One region of the Shewanella carassii genome, then DNA from elsewhere that is predicted to be linked to it. Evidence: predicted binding sites of a transcription regulator. Region 1 holds the regulator's gene; each other region holds the start of a gene.

The links. Region 1 encodes sigma-54, which starts transcription at its own class of promoters, with help from an activator protein. Its sites were predicted from a motif close to GTTGGCACGNNNNTNGNNT; they were not measured.
Region 2: the regulator sigma-54 is predicted to act here: its motif matches at 2,261-2,279, upstream of glnA (glutamate--ammonia ligase).
Region 3: the regulator sigma-54 is predicted to act here: its motif matches at 2,745-2,763, upstream of K5621_RS07050 (flagellar assembly protein FlgT).
Region 4: the regulator sigma-54 is predicted to act here: its motif matches at 1,563-1,581, upstream of fliD (flagellar filament capping protein FliD).

What each region holds. Positions count from the first base shown of each region.
Region 1 is NZ_AP024618.1:729,886-734,483, forward strand. It holds gene mgtE (magnesium transporter) at 1-169, opposite strand, end outside; gene K5621_RS03450 (HPr family phosphocarrier protein) at 253-528, opposite strand; gene rapZ (RNase adapter RapZ) at 515-1,369, opposite strand; gene ptsN (PTS IIA-like nitrogen regulatory protein PtsN) at 1,366-1,809, opposite strand; gene hpf (ribosome hibernation promoting factor) at 1,812-2,099, opposite strand; gene K5621_RS03470 (RNA polymerase factor sigma-54) at 2,131-3,591, opposite strand; gene lptB (LPS export ABC transporter ATP-binding protein) at 3,687-4,415, opposite strand; gene lptA (lipopolysaccharide transport periplasmic protein LptA) at 4,412-4,598, opposite strand, start outside.
Region 2 is NZ_AP024618.1:4,145,760-4,150,357, forward strand. It holds gene typA (translational GTPase TypA) at 91-1,905, opposite strand; gene glnA (glutamate--ammonia ligase) at 2,361-3,770, shown strand; gene K5621_RS18560 (hypothetical protein) at 3,866-4,363, opposite strand; gene K5621_RS18565 (C-GCAxxG-C-C family (seleno)protein) at 4,373-4,598, opposite strand, start outside.
Region 3 is NZ_AP024618.1:1,541,925-1,546,522, reverse strand. It holds gene flgM (flagellar biosynthesis anti-sigma factor FlgM) at 1-275, shown strand, start outside; gene K5621_RS07065 (flagella synthesis protein FlgN) at 275-706, shown strand; gene K5621_RS07060 (LPP20 family lipoprotein) at 993-1,460, opposite strand; gene K5621_RS07055 (FlgO family outer membrane protein) at 1,460-2,074, opposite strand; gene K5621_RS07050 (flagellar assembly protein FlgT) at 2,833-3,990, shown strand; tRNA gene K5621_RS07045 (tRNA-Arg) at 4,046-4,121, shown strand.
Region 4 is NZ_AP024618.1:158,608-163,205, reverse strand. It holds gene fliS (flagellar export chaperone FliS) at 1-166, opposite strand, end outside; gene fliD (flagellar filament capping protein FliD) at 178-1,515, opposite strand; gene K5621_RS00710 (flagellin N-terminal helical domain-containing protein) at 1,769-2,551, opposite strand; gene K5621_RS00705 (hypothetical protein) at 2,648-3,628, opposite strand; gene flgL (flagellar hook-associated protein FlgL) at 3,678-4,595, opposite strand.

The DNA.
Region 1 (4,598 bases):
GTACCTGACGGGTACGCGGCGGTGAAGATTCGAGAATAAAGGCGATATCTGAAGCCGTCATCCGCTGCAGCATGTCGCGCACGTGCACAAACATACCACTGCCAAGAGCTTGGTTCAGTTGAGTAAGACGTTGTTCTGTCAGCTCTTGGTCGAGCGCTTCTATTGGCATGCAGTTCCCCCCGTTATGCAAAGCGAGGGTATTTTACATCAAGACCGGGGAGTTATAGAAACAAAGAGTGTGACGCTAAGGCTTTAGCTGGCTTCGTCGAAACGGGCGTTGATCAGGGCGCAGATAGCGTCCATTGCGGGTTCGGCATCCGGGCCTTCGGCGATGAGGCGAATCTTCTTGCCTTGGCCGGTTTCCAGCATCAGGAGCCCAAGCACACTGGCGGCCGAGGCCTTTTTCTTACCTTGGATCAGGGTGATATCGGCTTCGAATTCACTTGCCAGTACCGCTAGTTTAGTGGCAGCGCGGGCGTGCAGGCCCAGTTTATTGACTATGGTGATTTCCCGTTCAACCTTTGCCATTGCTCAGCTCCCGGTGACGAGCCTGTACCTTGTGTTTGCTATTGCCAAAACGTTTGGCGAGCTGCTCGGCAACATAGACAGATCTATGCTGGCCACCGGTGCAGCCTATGGCTATGGTGAGGTAACTGCGGTTGTTGCGTTCAAGGTGCGGCAGCCAGGTTTCCAGTAGATTTTCTATCTGCCAGATGAACTTGTTTACTAGTGGCTGGCGGCTGAGAAACTCCTGCACAGGTTCATCCAGCCCGGTCAGTGGCCTGAGCGCTGGCTCCCAGTGAGGGTTGGGCAGAAAGCGCACATCAAACATGAAGTCGGCTTCCTGGGGCATACCGTGCTTGAAGCCGAAGGATTCAAAGTTGATCACCAGTTCTTTATCGACACTGCCAAGCAGAATTTCCCGCACAGTATCACTGAGTTCATAGATATTCATGACTGAGGTATCTATGTAGTGATCCACTAGTTTTGACATAGGCTCCAGCAGCTTACCTTCGAGCTTGATGGCGTCCTGTAGTGAGACTTTGCTCTTGGATAGGGGGTGCAGTCTGCGGGTTTCGCTGTAGCGCTTCAGCAGCACTTTATCGGAGGCGTTGAGGAAGAAGCTGGTCAGTTGGGTGTTTTCCGGCAAGGCTGCCAACTGCTGTTCCAGCACCTTTTCCTGATCCGGCATATTGCGCACATCTATGCTGATGGCAACCAGATCATTGCTGCCGCGGAGGTTATCCAACAGGCTGCCTATCATGGGCAGGGGCAGATTATCCACACAGTAGTAACCCAGGTCTTCGAGTACCCTGAGGGCAACGGATTTTCCGGAACCGGAGCGGCCTGAGACTATCGCGAGTTTCATCCTGTGATCACCTGGTAGAGTTCGGTTGCATCGCTGGATTTACGCAACTGCTTGAGTATCGCCTTGTCGCTGAGCTTTTCAGCCATGGCGGATAGAGTACTCAGGTGTTGCTGGCATTGTTCGGCGGGCACCAGGAGGGCGAACAGTATGTCCACCGGCTGGTTGTCTATGGCATCGAAGGCGATAGGCTCTTCGCATTTGACCAGCACGGCAATCGGCTCTGTGATATCAGGCAGCCGGCCATGCGGAATCGCAATACCATTACCTATACCTGTGCTCCCCATCTTTTCGCGGGCCAATAGGCTTTCAAAAATCGCTTGAGAGGAAAGGGTGGGGTACTGGGCGCTGGCGAGATCGCTAATCAGCTCCAGTACCTTTTTCTTACTGCCCGGAGTGGCACAGGTGGTGCACTCCGGCCGCAGGATGGTACTCAGTTCCATCGTTAGTGTTTTGTCAGCTTTTCTTTGTGTTTAATGACCTGACGATCCAATTTATCAATCAGAACGTCGATGGCGGCATACATGTCGGCATGTTCAGAAGTAGCATAGACTTCGCCGCCATTGAGGTGGATCTTGGCTTCGGCAATCTGTTGCATTTTTTGTACATTGAGCACAACGTGCACATTATTGATCTGTTCGAAATGGCGTTCAAGTTTCGAAAACTTACTTTCCACGTAGTCACGTAGTGAGTCGGTGATCTCGATGTGATGTCCTGTCAGGTTGATTTGCATAGAAATATTCCTCCAAATTCCAACTGTGGATTTATAAACTCTTACGCTGGTTCGACGGTGGTATCATCATAGCCTCGCGATACTTGGCTATGGTGCGTCTTGCAACGTTGATTCCCTGTTCTGCCAGAAGCTGCGCCATCTTGCTGTCGCTTAAGGGCTTCTTCTGGTTTTCCGCTGCCACGAGCTTCTTGATAAAAGCCCTGATCGCCGTGGAAGAGCATTCTCCGCCATCTTCGGTACCGACATGGCTGGAGAAGAAGTACTTCAATTCAAATATTCCCCTGGGGGTATGCATATACTTTTGAGTGGTGACCCTAGAGATGGTCGATTCATGCATCTCGACCGCCTCGGCGATATCGTTGAGCACCATGGGTTTCATGGCCTCTTCACCATATTCGAAAAATCCCTGCTGGAACTGCACTATGCAGTTGGCCACCTTGAGCAGGGTGTCGTTGCGGCTCTCCAGGCTCTTGATAAACCATTTGGCTTCCTGAAGATGGCCACGAATAAACTGGCTGTCTGATTGGCTGCGGGCACTGCGGGCCATGGCAGCATACTGCTGGTTGATCCCGAGTTTGGGCATACAGTCCGGGTTGAGTTCCACGACCCAGCGGCCATTTTTCTTCCAGACGCTAACATCCGGGATCACATATTCTTCGTCCATCGGCTGCACCAGCAAGCCGGGACGGGGATTGAGACTCTGAATCAGGTTGATGGCGTCACGCAGTTGATCTTCCTTGAGCTTGGTCTTGCGCATCAGGGTGCGGAAGTCACGGGCGGCAATGAGATCCAGGTGTTCGTCAATCAACAAGCGGGCATTGGCCAGATGTGGGGTGTCGGCGTTGAACTGCTGTAACTGGATCAGCAGGCATTCGCGCAGATCTCTGGAGGCGATGCCGACAGGATCGAAGTGCTGGATCCGCTTGAGTACCGCCTCGACTTCATCGAGTTCAATCTCAGGGTTGCCCATGGCTTCGAGGATCTCCTCTGTGCTCTGGGTCAGATAGCCCTGTTCGTTGATGGCATCTATGATGGCGGTGGCAATGGCGTCGTCGGTATCGGAAAACGGAGTCAGGTTCTTTTGCCACTCCAGGTGTTCGTAGAGACCTTCGCTGGTTTCTCCCTGGAAGGGCATGTCATCTTCACGGCCCATGGCCGGCCCTGAGGCACTGGCAGCGGTAAAGACTTCATCCCAGGTGGTATCCATAGGCAGCTCATCCGGCATAGATTCATTGCTCAGTGCCTCTGAGGTTTCTACCGTGGAGCCATCGACTTCCTGGGGACTTAGTTCGCTGCTGTCGTTTTCTTTATGGGCGTCAATGGGGTCGTCCTGGCTGTCCTCGGCCATCTCCAAGAGGGGGTTGGCTTCCAAGGCTTCCTGAATTTCCTGCTGCAGCTCAAGGGACGACAGTTGCAGCAGGCGGATGGCCTGTTGCAACTGAGGTGTCATGGTCAACTGTTGACCCAGTTTGAGCTGGAGTGACGCTTTCATTATACCGCTAATCCCTACTCGTTATTTTTCAATGAAAAAATTCAATAATAACAGGCTATAATACCCGGAATTCCCTCCGGATGACATGATCCTAACTATAGCCTGAATTGTTCGCCTAAGTACACAGCGCGTACTTGTTGGTTATCCAAGATTTCAGCGGGTGTGCCTTCGGCAATCAACTGTCCATGGCTGACTATGTAGGCTCGCTCACAAACGTCGAGTGTTTCGCGAACATTGTGGTCTGTGATCAACACCCCTAAACCGCGGGACTTAAGCTGTTCGATGATTTTTTTGATATCGATAACTGAGATGGGATCCACACCGGCGAACGGCTCATCCAACAGAATAAACCTTGGATTAGCGGCCAGCGCCCGGGCGATTTCCACTCGGCGGCGTTCACCGCCGGAGAGGGACATCCCCAGGCTGTCACGTATGTGGGTAATGTGGAATTCTTCCAGTAGCTGTTCGAGCTGTTCCTCGCGCTCGTCGCTGTTGAGCTCCTTACGGGTTTGCAGCACGGCCATGATGTTGTCATGTACCGACAACTTGCGAAAGATACTGGCTTCCTGTGGCAGATAACCTATGCCTTTACGGGCACGCAGGTGCATGGGATCTAGGGTCAGCTCGTCTTCATCGATAAAGATACGGCCCTTGTCACTCTGTACCAGCCCGACCACCATATAGAAGGTGGTAGTCTTGCCCGCCCCGTTGGGGCCCAGTAGCCCGACGATTTGGCCGGTATTGACCGACAGGCTGACGTCTTTGACTACGTTGCGCTTCTTGTAGCTCTTTGCCAGATTCTGTGCCGTCAGGGTGCTGGTCATTGCGGCTCCTGCTGCTGTTCTTTTTTGTTGAGATCCTGATAGTTTTCCGGCTGGATAACAGTAGTTACCCTATCTTGGCCTTTGCCGCTGCTTTCCGCTTCCAGCTGCTGCTTGTTGATGTCGTAGACTATCTTCTCGGCGGTCACTTCGCTGCCGTCCTGTTCTACTTTGGCTTGGCCTATC
Region 2 (4,598 bases), 1.0 Mb from region 1:
AAAAGGCCTGATCACGGTCAGTTACCGAAATCAGGCCTAATGTGCCGTTTGATGAAGAGTCCGCTTTGGGTCTCTACATCCTGGGCTAGATTAACCTTGACGGCTGGCGCGCTTGCGGTCGTTTTCAGTCAGATGACGCTTACGGATCCGAATGCTCTTAGGCGTTACTTCCACCAGTTCATCATCATCGATGAATTCCAGTGCTTGTTCCAAAGACATCTGGATATGCGGAGTCAGTACCTGAGCTTCGTCAGTACCTGAGGCGCGCATGTTGGTCAGCTGCTTACCCTTGAGGCAGTTTACTGTCAGGTCGTTGGAGCGGCTGTGAATACCGACTACCTGGCCTTCGTAAACTTCGGCGGCGTGGCCAATCATCAGACGACCGCGATCCTGCAGACCAAACAGAGCAAAGGTCAGTGCCTTACCGGTCGCGTTGGAGATCAATACCCCGTTGCTACGCTGGCCGATATCGCCACCCTTGTAGGGACCATAGTGGTCGAAGGTGTGATACAGCAGACCTGTACCTGAAGTGGCAGTCATAAACTCAGTCTGGAAACCGATCAAGCCACGGCTTGGGATCATGAAGTCGATACGTACGCGACCCTTGCCGTCTGGCTGCATGTCGCGCATGTCGGCCTTACGGGTACCCAGCTTCTCGATAACGCCGCCCTGATGCTCTTCTTCCACATCCACGGTCAGTTGCTCGTATGGCTCGCACTTCTCGCCGTCGATCTCTTTGATGATCACTTCAGGACGGGAAACCGCCAGCTCATAACCTTCACGACGCATGTTTTCGATCAGGATGGACAGGTGCAGTTCACCACGGCCGGATACGCGGAAACGATCCGGACTCTCGGTTTCTTCCACACGCAGAGCCACGTTGTGTACCAGCTCCTGTTGCAGACGCTCAAGGATGTTACGTGAAGTCACGTACTTACCTTCTTTACCCGCGAAAGGAGAGGTGTTGACCTGGAAGGTCATAGTCATGGTAGGTTCATCAACAGACAATGGCGGCAGAGCCTCGGCATGACCAACAGCACAGATGGTGTCGGAGATCTTCAGCTCACCCAGACCTGTGATGGCAACGATATCGCCGGCATTGGCAGTGTCCACTTCATGGCGTTCCAGGCCCATGTAGCCCAGAACCTGACCGATTTTACCGTTACGGGTCTTACCGTCGGCACCGACAATAGTAACCTGCTGGTTGGTCTTGACGCTACCGCGCTTGATACGACCCACACCGATAACCCCTACATAGCTGTTGTAGTCCAGCTGAGAGATCTGCATCTGGAATGGACCATCGGCATCGGCATCCGGAGGAGATACTTTTTCAACGATAGTCTGGAACAGCGGCGTCATATCTTCACTGGCTTCATCGGGATCCAAGCTGGCAAAACCATTCAGAGCAGAAGCATACACAATAGGGAAGTCCAACTGTTCGTCGGTAGCACCCAGGTTGTCGAACAGGTCAAATACCTGATCGATAACCCAATCTGGACGAGCGCCAGGACGGTCAATCTTGTTGATAACCACAATAGGCTTAAGGCCTTGGGCGAAGGCTTTCTTGGTTACGAAGCGAGTCTGAGGCATAGGGCCATCTTGCGCATCCACCAACAACAATACTGAGTCAACCATAGACAGAACCCGCTCTACTTCACCACCGAAGTCGGCGTGTCCAGGGGTATCTACTATGTTAATTCGATAGTCGTTCCACTTAATGGCGGTGTTTTTCGCCAAAATAGTGATCCCACGTTCTTTCTCCAGATCGTTGGAGTCCATCACCCGCTCGGTGGCTTCTCCACGGGTGGCCAGGGTTCCTGACTGTGCCAACAGCTTGTCTACCAGGGTAGTCTTACCATGGTCAACGTGCGCTATGATGGCGATGTTACGTAAATTCTCTAACACAGTTTTGCCTCTTACGATCTCTGTTCTGTGGGATGCAACATTATAAAAGAATAGTGCAACCACTTTTGACTACTTGGCGATTGCCCTCCAGGCCTTATAAAACCTGGGTTACCATCGTATCGAGGAACACAATTTCCCCGGATGGTTGCTTTAAAAAGCGTGCCATTCTACTCTAGCGGAGGGCTATCGCACAGGATTATTTTTTAAACACCTATGAATATCCGGCTTGGGAAGCACGCGCACCATTATGGTGAACGCACCTTTTTGGACCACACAACGCACCATTCTGGTGCAAAAATGCTTCTCTCATCGGCCCGCCATTTTATATTTCCCTTTAGTTTCAACAAAATAGAATATTGGCACAAGTCTGGCTTAATAGAGACCAACAAGGCGCCAGACGCTACATACTAAGAGTTGACAAAGGGCACCCCCTTTACCCTACCGGAGGCTTGATAATGTCAGTCGAATCAGTTTTACAAAAGCTGCAAGAGTTGGAAGTTAAGTTTGTTGATTTACGCTTTACCGATACCAAAGGTAAGGAACAGCATGTATCTATCCCGACTCATCAGGTAGATGCTGATTTCTTTGAAGACGGCAAAATGTTCGACGGCTCCTCCATCGGTGGTTGGAAAGGGATCAACGAATCTGACATGGTACTGATGCCAGATCCAGACAGCTTTGTACTGGACCCATTTACCGAAGAAACCACAGCACTGATCCGCTGCGACGTCCTTGAGCCAGGCACTATGCAGGGCTACGATCGCGACCCTCGCTCCATCGCCAAGAAAGCCGAAGAATACTTGCGCGCTACCGGCATCGCCGACACTGTGCTGATCGGCCCTGAGCCAGAATTCTTCCTGTTCGATGACGTGCGTTTCGGTACCGACATGAGCGGCACCTTCGTCAAGATCGATGCCAAAGAAGCCGCCTGGAACTCAGGTACCAGCTATGAAGAAGGCAACACTGGCCACCGGCCATTCGTTAAAGGCGGCTACTTCCCAGTTGCTCCTGTAGACTCTTCACAGGATCTGCGCAGCGCCATGTGTCTGGTGCTAGAAGAGATGGGACAGATTGTAGAAGCTCATCACCACGAAGTGGCTACCGCGGGTCAGAACGAGATCGCCACTCGCTTCAACACGCTGACAAAGAAAGCCGATGAGATTCAAGAGCTGAAATATGTCATTCACAATATGGCGCACGCCTATGGCAAGACTGCGACCTTTATGCCCAAGCCGATTGTCGGCGACAACGGCAGTGGCATGCACGTTCACCAGTCACTCTCTAAAGACGGTACTAACCTGTTTGCCGGTGACAAGTACGGCGGCCTGTCTGAAACTGCCCTGTACTATATCGGCGGTATCATCAAGCACGCCCGTGCCCTGAACGCCTTCACCAACCCAAGCACTAACTCCTACAAGCGTCTGGTGCCACACTTTGAAGCCCCTGTGATGCTGGCGTATTCTGCCCGTAACCGCTCTGCTTCTATCCGTATTCCTGTAGTACCCAGCCCTAAGGCTCGCCGTATCGAGACCCGCTTCCCGGATCCTATGGCCAACCCATACCTGGCCTTCGCGGCGCTGCTGATGGCCGGTCTGGATGGCATCCAGAACAAGATCCATCCTGGCGATGCCATGGACAAGGATCTGTACGACCTGCCGGCCGAAGAAGCAGCGGAAATCCCGACTGTGGCCGAGTCTCTGGAAGTCGCCCTGGCGGCTCTGGATGCAGACCGTGAGTTCCTGACCCGTGGCGGTGTGTTCAGCGATGACTTTATCGACTCTTATCTCAAGCTGAAACAAGCCGAGGCAGAGCGTGTCAGTCGCACCACTCACCCTGTCGAATTTGAGCTGTACTACAGCCTCTAATTGCCCTGCAATCAACCGATGAGTCAAGCCATCGGATAATAAAAAAAGCGCCCCGGGAGCAATCCTGGGGCGCTACTATTTTAAGGCTTTAACACTCAAGGCGCGCTGACGATCTCCAACGCACTCTGGGCCTTGGCCCCGGTGAGGATCACCGCCAACTTGAGTTCACCCTCTGTCTGGTTCAACTCCTCAAGTCCTTCTGGCGTAAAGCGATATTGGCCTTCAGTCTCCAGCGCTTCCATGGTGCCAGCACAGGTGTCGACGGTTTCACTGCATTCGAAACGCACCCCCTTATGCCAAGGCATGGAGAAGGCTGAAGCCTGCGCAGCCGGCATCTTGAGGTACATCACCAGATAGTTACTGCCGGCATCCTTGACGGGTTTGCCCTCCGCCGTAGTCAGGCTAAAGGTCAGTGCCTGGCTTTGAGGATCCATGGCGCTCAGTGCCACCTTGAGGCTTTCGGCTTCATTGATGGATACCGACTGCTCCGGTTCAGGTTTAGGTGGAACCACAGGATCGTCATCATCGTCCCACCAGTCACAACCGCCCAGGCATAACAACAAAGACGCCACTATCAAACTCTTATGTTTCATAACAGCCTCCTAGTGACAATCGCTGCAGACCGCACCTTCGTGAACTCCGGTCAAACCGGCACCAATATCATGAGCACTGTGGCAAGTCTGGCATTCCATTTGTGAGTTAACATCTGTTCCTATATAGGTGTCTGGCTCCCGCTTGGTACTGCTGTGACAGCTGCTACACTCGGCATTCCCTGCCGCTACAGTTTCCTCATTCAGAGCATTGTCCAGCGACTTATTAAGGAAGTCA
Region 3 (4,598 bases), 810 kb from region 1:
GTTCTATCCCTAGAAACACCACCCAGAGCACTCAAAGCAGTGCTCAACAAAGTGCTACCCCGCAGAAGACAGATTCTGTGGTTGTGTCACAACAGGCGCAACAGCTGCAAGGAGTACAGAGCAAAATGGCCTCCCTGCCGGAAATAGATCAAAAGAAGATCACCGAAATCAAATTGGCGATCGCCGAAGGCCGATATAAGGTTGATCCGGAAAAACTGGCCGCCAACATATCTCAATTCGAATCAGAACTGAACGAACTCAATAAAGGGTCCTGATGCCAGATACTCCGGATATCATCAGCCTGGTAGCACAGCAGACGACTCAACTCGAGCGTCTGCTGGACTTGATCGGGCAGGAGAAAAATGCCCTGCTGGATCGCAATGCCGACCATCTGCTGCAATTGGCCAAAGACAAGAGTGACTTGCTCAACCAGGTCAAGGCCATCGATGAAGCGCTCTCCTCTCACCCGGAACAAGTCAAGCTCAGTCAGCCGCCGTTGGCCGAAAGAGTCGTTGAGGCGCGTGAACTATTGGCTGCTTGCCAACTGCGCAATCAAGAAAATGCCGGCCTGATAGAGCTGAGCATGGCCAGTATCAATCGCTTGGCGCAGGCTCTGCAGGTGAGCCGTAACGCCTCCAGCCTGACCTATGACGGCAAAGGAAAGACTTCAACCATCGCCACCTTGGGTAACGATCTCAAGGCTTGATTAAAGCCCCATTCCTGTTCTGTTGCTTAAGCTTATTGAGTAAGTTTGGCTCCTTGGAGCGACCCACGCTACTGTGCCCCTAGCCTTCTCCTGATTCAATACAGGGCGCTAAGGCCAAGGGGCAACATTCAAGATACCTTCCCAAACGTATCCCCTGATCTCAAATCGGCAAGGACTCTTAAGCCATAAAAAAGCAGCTAAACCAAGCTGCTTACGCCAATTAATCTAAGGAAAGTGCCATCACTCTCTACAAAAGAGAACACCACCAAGCCTTATTGGCACCTTCCTAAAAGTAAGTGATCTCTTTGACTCGTTGCGGACGATTTTGCTGCTGATACAGATCCCACACCCGGGCGAAGTCCAGCTCCAGCTCTGTCACATAATGATCTCCGGCCGGATAACTACGCACGACCTTGGCACCACGGATCACCCCGGAAACAGAGGCCTGAATATTATCGCCCTTCAGCATCCAGTCACTGACCTTACTGTCGGCCGATAAACGCTGACCATAGACTTGCTCGGCCAGCTCCCGATAGGCAGCTATCTTGGATGCTTGCATCGCCATCAACACCTTTTGCGACTGTTCCTTGGCCGGTTGGCTGGCCAGCGGAGCATAGCCTACTGCCGTCAACTTGGGAAAACTGCCCGGTGCCTCCGTCTCCCACTGCACATATCTGTCTTTATCGGCACAGCCACTGAGAATTAACGCTAATGCCAGCGTGGCCAATGACAAAGTGTTACTCCAATACTTCATTACTTATCCCCCACTATCCGGCCCTTGTCTTCACCACGGTTTTCGTAGCGATAGAGCAAGCCCTCTTTTGACACCACCTTATTGGATGGCGCCAGGTAGCCCGGCAATTCCTGCTCCATTATCCGCGCCGTGGCCGCCGAAAGCACCCGGTTGTTGCTAACACTGACTATCCGGCTATTGAATAGCATCTCGCCTTTGGCCTGGCTCATACTGGTGACCAGTACATGCTCCACCGCAATATTGCTCGGCAGTTTTTGCCAGTCACGAGTAAGGATGAAATCCCCCTGTGGCGTGACCCGCACCGCATCGGCCAGGTTCAAATCGACCAGATTAAAGCCCTGTTGATGAAAGGCTGTCATCAACCCTTGCTGCAGTTGTGAAGCCAGTGCATTGCTGCTCTGCATGTCCTCCACCATCACAGGCGTCATCACCAGTAACGGCTGGGTCGGCTTAAGGGCATCGTTGTGAGCTACCAACTCATCAACCAACTGCTGCGCCAATAGATTGACTGGCACAGGTTGCGCAATGTCGGCTCGCGGTTGCGGCGCAGTCATGCTGCAAGCCGGCAACAAGAGTAAAGGCAGAATACACAGGGCTTTATACATAATATCCATCCCACTGACGCCCGAGCGGGCAGTTAACTTTATTTTGGAGTCCGGCGTAAACCTTATTCTACCTGGCTTAACGGCCATATTAGGCGGCGCTTGACACTGAGTATTGAGCCACTCTCTAACGGCGGTATTTACCGAATTAACAAGGGCACCAATCCATTCCCACCGCTTCATTGGGATACGCAATCCCCCGCCAAGGCAGCTCATCAAAGTCGATTGGCCGGGCTCCATATTCCTTGGCTAAAGCTATGCAAATAAAATACCAACCAAGGGTTATGTAAAAATAGAGCTCAATTCGGATGACCTCTAACGGCAAGCCTTTATGCTTAGCCGTTTTTGAAAATTCTTGCTTCAGAGCTATCCGGCGACGGTTTAAGCATGTCAAGTGAATAGCACCGGCATTAGGTGGCTTAAAATATCAATATCCGCCAATGACGCTTATCAGCGCAGAACGACCATCGCAGTATGACCAGATTGAGACGACCCCAACTATGCAATCACAGGAATGCAACCCTTATGATTAAACCTTAGTGATGTAGCACTGTCCCAATCCCAACCACCGGCTTGGGTTGAGCCTCTCATGCCTTATCGGCAAATTCTTGCCGCTCTTTAGCTTGGCTCTTTCAAACAACTGCTTGGCTCTCACAAACAACACCGTAAGCCCTCCCCTCTCACTGGCATAAAATTTGAATGCCAAGCAATACCAGTTTAAGTGGTGGCAAAATTCCGTCACCCTGACTCCTATTTTGAGGAACCGCCTTATGAGATTGCCCCCCTTGCTCTTGCTGCCGCTGCTGGGCATCAGCCTGAACGCCATGGCAGAGTGGACCGAGGCCCGAGGTGAAGCCAAAATAATCAATGGTAATCTGACCCAGGCACGGGAAGCGGCAATGGACAACGCCATCAACATGGCTCTGCTCTCCCGTGGCGGCAGTTTTCAATCGACCCAGAGTGTCAGCCAGGGGCGCTTGACCCAAAACGATTTCAGCCTCTCCAGTCAGGCGCAGATAAGCAGTGTCGAACTGGTCAGCGAACTGCGCCAGGGAGACAAGCTCAAGGTGGTTATGCGGCTCGATATTCTCGATGGCCCGGATAACAAGTGCCAAAGCTCGGCCATCAAGGCCGCTATCCTGGTGCCACAGGCCAGTATTAAGGACAGAAGCCAACTGCGTTATGGTCAGTTGGAAAATTTCCAGCAAATCCTGTCAGAGCGGATAGCGGCAACGCTGGATAAGCAATCCTCCACCAGCTTTGCCCACCTGCACGCCAAAGAGCGGCTGGATATCAAAGAAGAGCTTATCAATATCCGGGGTTACCGTTTGCCGACCTGGATAAGTGAAATTACCGACAGCCAGTATCTGTTGCTGCCGCAAATCATAGATATCTCCACCGAACCGGCCGAGTCCGGCTTTATGGGCCTGTGGGACAGCGAGCCTCAGCGACTGTTTCAGCTGCAGCTCAGCCTCTATCATGGGATCAGCGGCGAGCAGATCTGGTATCAGAACTACAGCATTTCCGCGCCCTGGGAGTTTGCCAAAAATGAATCCGTCCCTCCCAACAGCGACAGATTCTGGCGTGCCAGTTACGGGCAGGCCATAGATAAGGTGCTGGCCAATGCCAGTAAAGATATCGATATGGCACTGGCCTGCAGACCGCTGCTGGCACAGATAGTCGTGCGTCAACAAGATAGAGTGATACTCAACCTGGGGCGACGCAACGGCATCCGCGTTGGCGATCAGTTCCAAATCGTGCTGCAACAAAACCTGCCCGACCGCATGAACCAAATGCGTGCCGTGGCCGGAGAAACCCGGGCAAAAATCACCATAGATCAAGTCACAGAGGAAAGTGCCATCGCAGTGCTCAGCGGTGAAAATGCCGCCCTCAACATTCAGGTTAATGACATCGCGATTAAGATTTAAGCAATTAAATCTAAAGCCTTTTCATCCGGGTGAAAACCAGTATAATCACTGGCGTCTCCCTATAGCTCAACAGGATAGAGCAGTCGCCTCCTAAGCGACCGATCGGGGTTCGAGTCCCTGTGGGGAGACCAGCATTTTCTTCTTGTGCCTGCTTGCACAAGTCTCAAGCTTCTTTTAGAACCCATCCTCTGCCGATCCAGGCGCTTCAAATTAGTGATTTTGTTCTCTGATAGTTTTCTCTCAGGAAAACATTGAGTTAGCGATGTGGCCATCGTGGCTTTAAAGCCTTAAATAGCCAACCAACTTGGATTTAGCTTCCCGCTAAGCAACAACCTTTCACCTGCGGCGCAGATGGGCAGGAAGCTCGAATGCCGTGAAGGACAGGACGTCCGAGAACGGTCCTTTTGGCACAGGCTCTCCTGTGACATGGCGAGAGTTGCGTTGCAACATGCTTTCGAGCGCGAGTCAGGGATGTCGAGCTGGCTCGTTGTACATGGATGCATTTGCTCCACGACTTTACGCCGTTGGTACAGCGGCTATCATGGCTTTAAGCCAGAACTCACCAATAAACTTGCGCTTAGCTGCCAGTTCACCATCACCTGCGGCGC
Region 4 (4,598 bases), 570 kb from region 1:
CCTTGGCCTCGAATGCCTTGCGCTCCATATGCCCCGAAGCGCGGGCCAACTCATCCAGTAGACCGTCAAGCAGCATCCGTACCATCTCATGGGGATTGGCCGCAGCCGCCCTGGCATCCAGACTGGCCTGACGGTAACCGCTAAAAGGATCCTGCTCATAAAACATCGAATAACTCCTCAGTAAAACAATCCACTGGCGCTGTTCAACTCATTGATGGTGCTTTCCATCGCGGTGAACTGCTTCAAATAGATGTCATAACGTTGTTGCATCATGCGATCATGACGCTCCATATTGTCTTCAACCCGATCCAACTGGCGCTTTAGATTGCTCTTCTTCATATCCATATAGCCATCGAAACGGGTGAAAGGCTTGGTGATCTCCTGCACCTTGTCGACCATGCCGCCCTTGGCACCGAAGAGATCGCTGATCCCCTGAGGTTGGGTCTTCAGGGCTGTTTCCAGCTTCTTCTCATCCAGCTTTAATTCACCATTTCGGGTCAGCTCTATGCCGGCATCGGCCAAAGTCAGGCCATTAGGGGCTTTCTGAAAGCTCAATTCACGTAGCTGTTGCTGCAGCGTTCTTAGGCTGGTGTCGCCCTTGAGGATCCCCAGTTGGCTCTCATCTATCTTGTTGGCCTTCTTGTCATCCTCGTCGGTAGAGTCAGAATCCCCAAAAGCCTCGGCTCCCAGACCACGGGTTAAACCACCGATTTGACGCAACAGTTCGTTGACTGTGTCAACATAAGCTTTGATGGCTTCTTTACCGGCTTCCTGGTCGGCCTTAATGCTGATATTGCTGCTGTCACCGGCTTTGTGAACCTTACGCAGTTCAATGTCCACCCCGTCTACCACTTGTTTCAGCATATTGCTGGCCGAGGTAATACTCATACCGTTGAGGGTCGCCTTGGCATCCTGTGCGGCCTGAGTCTCAGTCATGCCCCAATCACCGCCATCCAAAGTGATACTGATACTGTTGGATTTACCGGTTTCCTTGGAGGTCAGCATCAACTGCACCTGGCCACCGGTACGCACCAAACTCGCTTGCACCCCGGGATTGTTGGGATGCTGGTTGATCAAATCCCTAAGCTCACTGACCGAGGTCGCGCCGCCAGCGCTGGTGGTAGCCAAGTCCACCGTCATGGTCTTGCCACCCATGCTGATCTGAATGACACCCGAGGCCGGTAAACTGGCGTCTTCCGATGCAAAAGGCTTAACCAACTGGTGCGCCTGAGCCAATTGCTCTACCGACAGTTGAAAGTTTCCCTGCGGTGCACTGACTGAACTGCTGACATGGATATTTTCATCTGTCACCTCGGCAACACTGCCCTTAAAGGCATCGGTCCCCAAGGTTGTCAGTTTGGTGTTTAAACGATCCAAGCCTTTATCCAGCAGACTGTAGGCATCGAGCTGTTTTTGATAGCCCGCCTTACTGCTTTGATACAGATTGTCTTTGCCGGCTCGTTCAGCGCTAATCAACTGCTGCGCGAATTGGGCACCACTCATTCCGGAAATCATTTTCAACTCCTTCTAGACACTGGCTCGTGTCTTTGGAACATTTGGGATAGCAAGAGGCATGCCATCCAGAAGGCATGTCTAACCCATTGTAAATATTGATAGTTGGTAAGGTAAGAGGCTATTACTTGGTACAGTCTCTTCCCCAGAGACTCGGAAATGGGAAAAGTCACTTCCGCTATTGCGAGCCATTCCCGAATAACATTTAAAAAAAAGCGCCATCTTTGCGGACGGCGCCTGAAACAAAAAGGTTCGCTTAGCCCAGCAGACCCATAACCAGACCAGTGTTCTGGTTGGCACGAGACAGTACGTTGGTACCGGCTTGAACCAGCAGTTGGTTCTTGGTCATGGCCGCAGATTCGTTGGCGAAGTCGGCATCCATGATACGACCAGAAGCAGCCTTGGTGTTTTCGGTCACGTTGGCCAGGTTAGCGGCGGTGTGGCCCAGACGGTTGATGTTGGCACCCAGAGCAGAACGGTTGGTACCGATCTGACCGATGAAGGTATTGATGGTATCCAAGTCGGTAATATCCAGGGCAGATTCATCTGGTTGAGCATCCAGCTTGACTTCCATAGTTTCGGCCTTGCTGGCACCAATCTGCAGAGTGACACCATTCTTCAGTTTGTCGAACAGAGCTTCACCGGCATATTCAGTGTTGGTCTTGATACGGGTCGCTTCACCCTTCAGTGCATCAAATTCAGCTTTCAGAGCGGCTTTATCATCGGCAGAGTTCACACCGTTGGCATGCTGGGTAGCCAGCTCTTTCATGCGGTTGGAGATAGAGCTCAGTTCGCTCAGGGCACCATCGGCAGTTTGCAGCATAGATACGCCGTCAGAGATGTTACGGCTGGCAGTGCTCATACCAACAACGTTGGCGTTCAGGCGGTTGGCAATCTGCAGGCCAGCGGCGTCATCATCGGCGCCGTTGATGCGCAGACCGGTAGACAGACGTTCCATGGCGGTAGACAGCAGGCTGTTATTTTTGTTTACAGAGTTCTGAGCCACCAGAGAGGCGTAGTTAGTATGTACAGACAACATGGTTGGATTCTCCCAAAGAGTGTATTTGTGTCACTAACAACAAAGCGACCCTAAAAAACCAAACTGAAAGCCACACTGAAAAAAATTAAAAAAAAATTACCTGAGCAGGTCTTGAGCATGACCGCGGCCGATATTGGCCTGCGCCAACAAGGCCTCCAGTTGCGAGCCAAAGCAAGCATTCACCTGGGGCAAAGACACTGCCTGCAACTGCTGGGACAAATTACTTAAGAGTTGTTGCTGCTGTGCCTGCCAATCCTGGCGCCAATGTTCTATCCGCCGCTGCGTCCGTTCCAACTTGGCTCGGGTCTGTCGCAAGGTCTCATTACTGTCGAAACGCCACTCCCTGGGATCACGCCAGTCGAGCAACTCCTCCAGTCGGATATTGTGCATCTCGCCGGCCGGCAGACGCATCCCCTGACCACTGAGGCTAAGACTTCCCTGCAACAGTTGCCACAACTGATCATCACACTCCAAGACCGCTTCGTTATTTTCCAGCGCCAGGCTGATACCTAAGGGCGCCAGCTGTTCACCGAGCAGTTGTGCCAGGCTGTTCGGCTCCATATTGGCCGGTAGGTGCAACAATACACTCTGTGGGCCATCGGCGCTTGGTAACAGGAGCTGCAGGCTCTCGTCCCTGTGTTTAGGTTCAAGCAGGGAAACCGCCCGCAGCCGAAAACGGCGCCGTAGCGCCCGACGCCTGGGATAGATGATATTGAACATGGGATCCCACAAGGGATACTGCAGATAACTGGGTTGCAGCTGCTGCAACTGCTTTTGCAGCAGCTGCAGTCGTTCAAACTGCTCGGCAGAGGGTTTCATCAGCAACAAGGGGCGCATTCTCTCGAGGATCCGCTGCACCTCTTCAAAGCCATTATCCACCAGCTGCATGGCACTGATGTTATGTTGCAGCCGAGTGGCCCGCTCCCAACGTTCAAACGCCACTTGCCGGAACGGCAATAGCTCACGCCAGGCGTTCTCCGTCGTACTCACCACCGCCATATCCAGCAGTGGTGCACTCTGACCTATGGGCCTTATCTGTCCGGCCAGTTTCAGGGCATCAGTAACCGAATGGATCATGGCAACCTATGACAGTCGTGATACAAGTGAGGCATCTTCCAAACCCGAATTAAAGATGATTAAACAGTGTCAGTTGACTGATTTTGACAAAACTCTGCTGCGACACCCGCAACGCCGTCAACTTCATCTGAAACTCTGAAGTGGCCGCCGGATAGTCCAACGCCTCGGTTTCACCTATGACTTCCTTGGTAAACAGCGCCATCTCCTGATGACTACTCTTACCCAGACTCAAGCGATTCTGCTTGCCACCTATGTCGGTGATCGCCGCACCTAGGCTGGAGAGAGTATCATCCAGAGACTGCATCATGGCTCCGGCCACGGTTTCGAAGTCGGCATCACCAGGCGCCTTGTTCGGATCCCGCAGCACTTTAATATACTCGGCAGTTTGATTGAGCAGATCCTCGCTACCGTTGCTGAACCAAAACTCCTTCGCCGTCACGTTGGCATCGACCCAGGAATCGGCCGATATCTGCACCTGACGATGCTCGGCATCCCCCTTAAACTGATACTGACCGCTGGCGTCCAACTCCACAGTCGGAGTACGAGTGTGATTGCCGGAGAACAGATAATTACCGGCGGCATCACGGGCATTGAGAATGTCGACACAGGTGTCCATCAGTGCCGACAGTTCATCGGCATAGCCCTCTTGGTCGGCGGCCGAATGTTGACCATTGTTGGCCGAGATAACAATCTCCCGCATCCGATTTTGCGCCTGCACCAGACTGTCGAGATAGGTCTCTGCCCGTTCCAGGCTGGTCGACAGGCTGTCGATGTTATCTATGTACTGATTGGTCTTAGCCAGATCCCGCTCACAGTTGAGCACCTTCACCTTGCCGATAGGATCATCGGATGGACGCAGTAACGCCTTGCTGCTGGATAACTGTTGATCCAACACTCCCAACTGGCTCAGTGTCTGTTGCATGGAGTGCAAATTGCCACTGTACATATTAAACATAGCTACCCGCATCTA